2 regions of the Clostridium sp. KLE 1755 genome follow, and region 2 is predicted to be linked to the other one. Evidence: riboswitches for the same ligand, from Rfam matches in the RefSeq annotation. Region 2 holds a riboswitch; the other holds the start of a gene.
The links. A riboswitch is a leader RNA that binds a small molecule or an ion and turns the genes downstream of it on or off. The one in region 2 is predicted to bind cobalamin.
Positions count from the first base shown of each region.

Region 1: another riboswitch for cobalamin. It lies ahead of cbiQ (cobalt ECF transporter T component CbiQ); the one in region 2 lies ahead of cobI (precorrin-2 C(20)-methyltransferase).

Region 1 is NZ_KE992779.1:94,678-99,096, forward strand. Features, by position in the region: gene HMPREF1548_RS27055 (energy-coupling factor ABC transporter permease) at 1-643, opposite strand, end outside; gene HMPREF1548_RS27060 (energy-coupling factor ABC transporter ATP-binding protein) at 640-1,497, opposite strand; gene cbiQ (cobalt ECF transporter T component CbiQ) at 1,506-2,267, opposite strand; cobalamin riboswitch at 2,449-2,643, opposite strand; gene HMPREF1548_RS27070 (phosphotransferase family protein) at 2,696-3,652, opposite strand; gene HMPREF1548_RS27075 (aminotransferase-like domain-containing protein) at 3,673-4,419, opposite strand, start outside.
Region 2 is NZ_KE992745.1:7,612-12,030, reverse strand. Features, by position in the region: gene HMPREF1548_RS21185 (PTS transporter subunit EIIC) at 1-415, shown strand, start outside; gene HMPREF1548_RS21180 (MupG family TIM beta-alpha barrel fold protein) at 460-1,500, shown strand; cobalamin riboswitch at 1,686-1,922, shown strand; gene cobI (precorrin-2 C(20)-methyltransferase) at 2,124-3,605, shown strand; gene cbiD (cobalt-precorrin-5B (C(1))-methyltransferase CbiD) at 3,626-4,419, shown strand, end outside.

The DNA.
Region 1 (4,419 bases), on a different contig from region 2:
GCAGCTGGGTCGGCGCAAACACGCCGAGGAATTCCAGGGCGGACGCAAATACGCCTCCCTGCGTGCTGGGATATGCCAGCGCAAGCTGTATGCTCGTTACACAATAGGTAAAAAGATCCCCGAAGAAAGCGGCGAGGAAAATCCCGGCCATCCTGTTCACCCTACATTTTTTGCAGAGCAGATAAATTCCATAAGTAACGAACGGTCCTGCAATCGCCATGGAAAAGGTATTGGCTCCCAGCGTTGTCAGTCCCCCATGCGCAAGCAGAACCGCCTGGAACAGCAAAACAATAATGCCCAATATGCTGACGGTGCCGGGGCCGAAAAGGATTGCGCCCAGGCCGGTTCCCGTCATATGGGAACAGCTTCCTGTGACGGAAGGAATTTTAAGTGCGGACAGGACGAATATGTAAGCGCCCGCCATGGCCAGCATAGTGATTGCCTTTCTGTTTTCCTGAAACAGCCTGCGTATGGTAAAAAAACCTTTTACCAGGAACGGCAGGCAGACAACGCCCCAGGCGATGCAGTAGCCGGCCGGAAGGTAGCCCTCCATAATATGCATGGCATTGACCGTTGGGTATACTGCAAAGGCAACGGAAAATGCAATGCTCAGCTTCAGAATTTTCTTTTGTTTCTCTGTCATTCTTTTGAATCTCCTCTCTCATTTTTACAGGCGGCGATCCATTCCGCCGCCTGCTGTGTGGTAGACGGATATCCCTTTCGATCCGCCACCAGCCCATTTTTAAGCAACGCGTCCCAGACCTCCATAATGGATGGCTTTTTTAAATGGGCCCTTTCCATCATTTCCTTTTGGGCAAATATTTCAGCCGGCGTTCCGTCACCAATCAGTATTCCATCGCAAAAAACAAGAATCCTGTCTGCAAAACGCCATGCGAAATCCACATCATGTGTTGCAACCAGCAGAGTTTTTCCATCCTCATGAAGCTTACCCAGAATATCCTCCACCCTCTGCGCATTCATTGGATCCAACGCAGCCATCGGTTCGTCAAATATGAGCAGCTCAGGCTCCATCGCCAGAATATCTGCAATGCTGACCTGTTTCTTTTCCCCTCCGCTCAGATAATGCGGCGCACGCTGCTGCAGCTCTTCCAGGCCAAGATAGGAAACTGCAGCATCCACCCTGTGTATTACCTCACTGCGTTCCAGGCCCAGATTCATGGGCCCGAAGGAAATTTCCGCCCGTACATTCGCTGCGATAATCTGGCTGTCCGCATCCTGGAATACAAAACCTACTTTTTTGCGCAGCAGGTTCAGCTCTTTTTTCCCTATTTTGCTTCCGCAAAGAAGGATATCCCCGGAATCAGGCCTCAATACCCCGTTCAGATTCAGGAAAAAGGTGGATTTTCCCGCTCCGTTCGAACCCATAACCGCAATTCTCTCACCGCGCCTGATAATGAGATTCACATCTTTTAAAACCGGTTCCTCCCCGTAGGTAAAGGACAGTCCCTTTACCTGCAGCAATACTTCATTTTCCATATGCTCTCCTATACAATGACCGCGATACCCAAAAGGACAAGCAGGTAAAGCCCGGTAAAAACAAGCTGCCCTCCCGCAGGCGGATTTTCTTCCGATAAAAATTCCAGCTTCCCGTCATATCCTCTTGACAGCAGGGCATCGTAATAAGCATTCGCTTTTTTTAACGATACAAGAAACAGGTTCCCTGCTATCTGGGCAAAGCTTTTGCAGGACTGGCGGAAAGAATGGCAGCCCAGCCGCGCTTTCGCTGCGATCTGCATTTGCTCCGAGACATCTATCAGGATAAAAATATATCTGTATATCAGGTTCATCAATTCAACCAGCAGGCGCGGGAGGTGAAGCCTCTGAAGCACCAGAACCAGTTCGCTGACCGGCGTGGCAAGGGATATCATATATAAAGCGCTCATTCCGGCCATTGCCTTCAGGAACACCCTACCTGCCAGAATCAGGTTTTCCTGATAAAAGCATATCCAGAAAAAATGGGCCGGAAGATTCCAGTCTCCCAAAGGCGCACGGCCAAATTCCACGGCAATCGCCGCGCCGCTGAAAACCATAAAGGCAAGAGGCACCGTCATAAAATGTATGTAGGCCTTCCATGGTATTTTCCCTTTCATCAGCGTAAGCGCTCCCATGGTGAGTATCACGTAAATGGAAACCGCCGGCTTATCAAAGGCTATTACCAGGCAAAGCGTCATGACCGCAAGAAACATTTTCAGCCCTGCATTCCAGCAACGCATTCCTGAACGATATGCATAATAATCTATTTTCATCACGTATTCCCTGTATGTCCGCAATCCGGCCCGGCGCAAATGCATGAGCCGCCTGAATTACAGCCTCTTTTGAGCATAAAAAAACCTGCTTGTACACAATCGGACTGTGCGTACAAACAGGTAACAAAAATAAGGCCCTCAAAAGGGCTTATTTTATAAGTTCCTGTCCATCGCAGTCCCTATAAACACAAATAAAAAGGCAGGTCTTCTGACTTGCGCATCCTCACATTTTCTCGTCTTCCCATTTCCACAGTGACCGCCTTCCGGCTGAAAAAATGCTCCGCGTATACAGCGACGGGATCGTCCGGGATTCCCACCCGGTTCCCTATTATCCTGAACTGCGGCAAAAAACCGCATCAGGCACCTTTTTACTTCAAATTTCCATCAGTATATCATTCCTTGTAAAATTTAGCAATGACATTTTGAGATTACAGCCGCTCCGGGCAAAACCACTCCGGCACATCCCTCCTGAAATTATCAAACCACCGCAAAACATCCTTCACGTGTTTCACAGCATACGGAAGCTCATCCTTCTGCAAATAATATGCCCAGGGCACCATAATAACCGCGCCTACAGCCAGATAATAGGCAAGCAGCTTCCAAAATTGCAACGGAGGTTCCCCGCCAAAATATCCCCGGATCAGACCTGTAACAAAATACGGATGCACATCGGTAAGGCCTATGCTGCCAAACTCCTTCCAGGGATCCGCATAATTATCAAAATCAAGCAGCTCCCAGTCGATTACAGACACCTCACCCGCATCAGTTATCATCAGATTGCCAACATGGTAATCCCCATGCTGGAGGCACTGCGGTCTGCCGTTAAGCAAATGCCTGTTATTCTCCACAAAGGCAAGCAAAATATCGCTGCCGTCAATCCGGATCCCGCAATCCGAAAAAGCCTTTATCCGGCAGTCGTTTTCATTGAAATACCTTTTTTGCCAGGGTTCCAGTTCCGGCGCAGGTATCGTGTGGATAGTCCGCAGTATCTCCCCGGCTTTTATGCCGATACTATATTGCCTCGTTTCAGGCAGAAACGGCAAAAGCTTTTCCCCATTCCTTCCCTCACACCAGGTCAAAAGCTGATAAACGCATCTCCCGCCATCACAGCTTCCGAAAGCAGCGGGCCTGCACATGGGAATGCCAATGCTGTCGGCTTTCCGCATTCTATCAAACGCCGTTTTCTTCCGTTCATACTCCGTTCCAGCCGACAACCGCAGTAAAAAGTGCCCACCGTCTGAAGTCTCCACATGAAATTTTCTGTCACCCGACAGACCTTCCGTAACTGTTTCATAGCTTTTTATATCCAGCTTTTCCATCAGTTCCCTGCATATTTGCGTACCTGTATCTTCCTGCTCCTTTTCCGCCCATCCTGTATCCATCATTCCATCCCCCTCCTGCCGTTTCAGTCAATACCATACAGTGCACGAATGGCATTCCCAATCCGCCTGATCCCTTCCACAATCTTCTCCTCCTGCGTATTGGAAAAATTAATCCGCATCGTATTGGTTTTTCCGCTGTTGGGATAAAAGGAATCCCCCGGAACAAAGGCCACATCCTGCTCCAGGCATTTTTCAAGAAGCTTGGTCGTATTCACTTTTCCATCCAGCTCCACCCAGAGGAAAAGGCCGCCCTCCGGCTTCGTGTATTTGATATTGTCCGGGAAAAAACGCTCAATTGAATCCACTGCCGCGTCACGCCTTCTGTGGTATACCTCCCGTATTTTATCAATATGCTCATCAATATCATACTTTTCCAGGAAAGAAGAAATAACCATCTGCGCCACTGTATTACACTGCAGATCCACGCCCTGCTTCACCAGCACATATTTGCGGATCACCTCTTTTTCCCCTGCGATCCAGCCAATCCGATAGCCGGGGCAGAAAATTTTGGAAAAGGTTCCTGTACACAGCACATTCCCCTCTTTGTCAAAAGATTTTACAGAGGGCAGGAAATCTCCTTCATACCGTAGCTCCCCATAAGGATTGTCTTCAATGACCACAACGTTATATTTTGCCGAAAGCTCGGCAAGCTGACGCCTTCTTGCCAGGCTCCAGGTCCGTCCCGTAGGATTCTGGAAATCCGGGACAATGTATATCAGCTTCGCCCCCGGATTCTCCTCCAGGGCCTTTTCCAGCCGGGAGATTACCAT
Region 2 (4,419 bases):
GGGAATCAACTATCTGCTCCCCATTCTGATGATGGCGGGCGGCGGTCAGGTGGGCGCCGGCATTGCGCTGTATTTAAGGACGAAGAACAAGAAGCTTAAGGGCTACATCCGGGATTCCGTCCCGGTAGGAATTCTGGGAATCGGGGAGCCGATGATGTATGCGGTCACCCTGCCGCTGGGCCGTTCGTTTCTGACGGCCTGCCTTGGTTCAGGCTTTGGCGGCGCGGCGGCAGCCCTGTTCCATCTGGGCGCCATTTCCCAGGGAGTATCCGGACTGTTCGGCCTTCTCATTGTCCAGCCGGGGCAGCAGATGGGCTTTGTGGTATCCATCGCGATCGCTTATGCGGGCGGCTTTCTGCTGACCTATTTTTTCGGCGTGGATGAGGACCGGATCAATGAAGTATATGGAGACTGATGGGAATCCCGGCCAGGGAACAGATTTGGAGCAAGGGAAATATTATGAATACAGGAATTTCGCTGTACTTTTCAACCGGAGCGGCAAAAAATGAGGGAATAATCCGTAAGGCGTCGGCCTGCGGCGTGAAATATGCCTTTACTTCGCTCCATATCCCGGAGGAAAATGGGGTGGAATACAAAAAGAATATCCGGCGCATGCTGAAGTGCTGTTTTGAGGGAGGCCTGCAGCTGATTGTGGATGTGGGGCCGGAAACGCTGGAAAAGCTCGGCGTTTCCAGGATAGAGGAGCTGGAAAATACCGGGATTACCCATGTCCGTCTGGATTACGGCTTTTCACCACAGGAAACGGTCCGCATTGCGGAAAAATTTCATGTGGTATTTAACGCTTCCACCATTACGGAGGAAGACATCCGGGCATGGAAGGCGGCCGGGGCGGATTTTACCCGCTTTACCGCCTGTCATAACTTTTATCCGAAGCAGTTCACCGCACTTTCCCTGGAGAGCGTACGGGAAATAAACCGGCGGTTGCGCTGTCTCGGTTTTGACACCATGGGCTTTGTGCCCGGGAATAAGGAGCTGCGGGGGCCGCTTCAGGAAGGGCTTCCTACGGTGGAGGAGCATCGGGGGCGGCGGGACGAGGTGCTTTTAAATATGCTGGAGCTTTTCTATGAAGGGATGTGTGGTACGGTTCTCATAGGAGATGTGGATGTCTGGGAAAAAGACTGGGAGGATATAGCTGCGCTGAGTCAAAATTATGTGCGGCTGCGGGCAAAAATACGTCCGGAATATTCTTTTGTCCGAAACATCATTCACCACGACCGGCCGGATTCCAGCGATCTGGTGTTCCGTTCCCAGGAATCCAGGCAGTACAGGCAACAGATACCGCCGGAAGGAATCTGTGAACGGTCCGCCGGCAGCATCAGCCTTTCCAATGAAAAATACCGGAGGTATATGGGAGAGCTGGAGGCGGCCCGTGTGGATTTGCCCGCAGATGAGCGGCTGAATATCATCGGACAGGTGGCACCGGAGCATTTACGGTATCTATCCTGTATCAGACAGGGGCTTGGCATAAAATTTGTCTGAGCAGTACCCTGTTGCAAAAAGTACAAGAAAAAAGTTTAAAGAAAGGATTGCGGCATGGGCGGCAGTCGTATATAATACGAAGTAATGCAGTGAAATACCCGGCCGCAGATGCGGCATGCCTGGAAGCACGGGTATTTTCCCCGCGGCGGCCTGACAGAAGTTTTGTATGTCAGGCATCCGGCGGGAATAAGAGAAAATGAAGAGGTGCCCCGGACGGCAGCAGCCGTGCTCCGGGGATAATAGGGAAAGGGGTGTAATTCCCCTGCGGTCCCGCCGCTGTAACGGACGAGCCGTATCTTACAGAAACCGTAATCCATAAATCCATGAGGATTTTGGTGTTACGCAACTCCACTGGGAAACCGGGAAGGAAAGATACGGTAAGGACTCCGAAGCCAGAAGACCTGCCCTTCATGAAGAATGCATCGGTTACGAGCGATGGCCGGGTGCAAAAGGAAGTGCTTTTTTATCTGAGAAGGATGAAAGGCCTGCTTTTTAGTACCGGTTTTTGCGCGCGTGGAGGCGGCAGAAAACGGTACTTTTTTTATGGCTGTTTTGCGCGGCTGTAAGTGCTTAACAGCAGCTTTTAAAAAACTTCCGGTCGCTCACGGGGATGGAGAAGGACATTGGAGAAAATAAGAAAAAGAGGAATTTTGGCGGTCAGCTTCGGCACAAGCTATGAAGACAGCTGCAGGCAGACCATAGGGGCGCTGGAAGAGGATTTTGCGGAGAATTTTCCCGGAATGCCGGTGAAAAGGGCCTTTACCAGTTCCGTTATCATGCGGATCTGGGAAGAGCGGGGAGTACATATCCCGGATGTGCAGGACGCGCTGCGGGAACTGGCGGCGGATGGGATTGAGGAGGTTCTTATCCAGCCCACCCATTTACTGGCGGGAGAAGAGTATGAAAAGCTGTGCGCCCAGGCGGAGGTCCTGCGCGGAAGCTTTCGACGGATGGACATCGGCGCGCCGCTATTGCATACGGAGGAGGATCTGCACAGAGTTGCAGATTTTTATGCCAATCATTTTCCAAGAGAAGAGGGCGAAGCCCTGGTTCTGATGGGACATGGCTCCCAGCATGAAAATAATGTGGTTTATACCAGGCTGCAGGAGCTGTGGGCACAGATGGAGTGCGGGGATGTATTCCTGGGAACCGTGGAAGCGAAGCCCGATCTGGAGGACGTGACAAGTCAGCTGGAAAAGAGCGGTTTAAAAAGGGCGGTGCTGACACCCCTGATGCTTGTGGCAGGAGACCATGCCCATACGGATATGGCGGGCGCGCAGGAAGGCAGCTGGAAAAGCGTCCTGGAGGGGAAAGGCTTTGAGGTACGCTGCATAGTAAAAGGGATGGGGGAATACCCGGAGATCAGGAGCCTTTATGTAAGACATTTGAAGCAGCTGGAGGAAGCCTGCCGGGGCGTCCTTTACGGAGTGAGCGTAGGGCCGGGGGATCCGGAGCTGCTTACGCTGAAGGCCGTCCGGCTCATACAGGAATGCCCGGTGCTGGCGGTTCCCCGCACCAAAGGGGAAAATACCCTGGCGCTCTCCATTGCAAGGCAGGCGGCGGATTTAACAGGAAAACAGATCGTTTATACGGATTTCCCCATGTCCCGTGACAGACAGGTGCTGGAAGATAATTATGAAAAAATTGCCGGACAGCTTGCCGCGTACCTGAAGGACGGGCTGAATGTGGCAATGCTGAATATCGGGGATATTTCCATCTATTCCACTTTTTCCTATGTGGCCCGGAAAGCGGCGCAGGCGGGCTTCCCGGTGAGAGTATGCGCAGGGGTTCCCTCCTTCTGCGACATTGCGGCGAAAACCGGAAAACCTCTGGTTTCCGGCACCCAGCCGTTAATGGTAATCCCGGCAGGATGCGGGGATTTGGAAAGCTATCTCCCCCTTCAGGGCACCAAGGTGCTGATGAAAAGCGGCGGTAAGCTGGGAAAGATACGGAAGTACCTGCACGAGAACGGGCTGGTAAAGGACGCCCTGATTGCCAGCGACTGCGGACTGCCGGGAGAGCGCTTCGTACAGGCCTCTGCCGCAGCGGCGGAGGAAAAGAACAGCTATTTTACCACGATTATTATCCGTCCGGAGCCAAACTGAGCACGGAGAAGGGAAAGGCATTGCTGGAACAATATGTATATAAAAACAGAAAGAAGCTAAGATGCGGCTATACCACTGGATCCTGCGCGGCAGCGGCCGCAAAGGCGGCGGCGCAAATGCTGCTTGGCGGGCAAAGGACGGAAAACGTGGAGCTTGTGACGCCGTCCGGCCAGAAGCTTCTTCTGGATGTGGAAGAAATTTTACAGGAAAAGGAACGGGTATCCTGCGCCATACGAAAGGACAGCGGGGACGATCCGGATATTACCAACGGGATCCTTATTTTTGCTTCCGTGGAAAAAGCAGAGAATGGTTTCCGGCTGGAAGGCGGCACAGGCGTGGGCAGAGTCACGCTCCCCGGGCTGGATCAGCCGGTGGGGGAGGCCGCCATCAACACGGTGCCGCGGCGGATGATAACCCGGGCGGTGGAGGATATCTGCGCGCAGTACGGCTATACCGGCGGCATCCGTGTCCTGATTTCCATACCGGAGGGCGTGAGGCTTGCCGGCAGAACCTTCAACCCCAGGCTGGGAATTGAGGGCGGGCTTTCCATCCTGGGAACCACGGGGATAGTGGAGCCTATGAGCGAGGCGGCGCTGCTTGACACCATTGAAGTGGAAATGAAGCAGAGGGCGGCGCAGGGATGGAAAAAAATCATTCTCACCCCGGGAAACTACGGAATGGATTTTCTGAAGGAGGCGCTGCATCTGGAACAGGAAAAAAGCGTGAAATGCAGCAATTATATCGGGGAAGCTCTGGATAAGGCAGTGGAAACCGGTTTTGATAGCGTTCTCCTGGTAGGGCATATCGGCAAGCT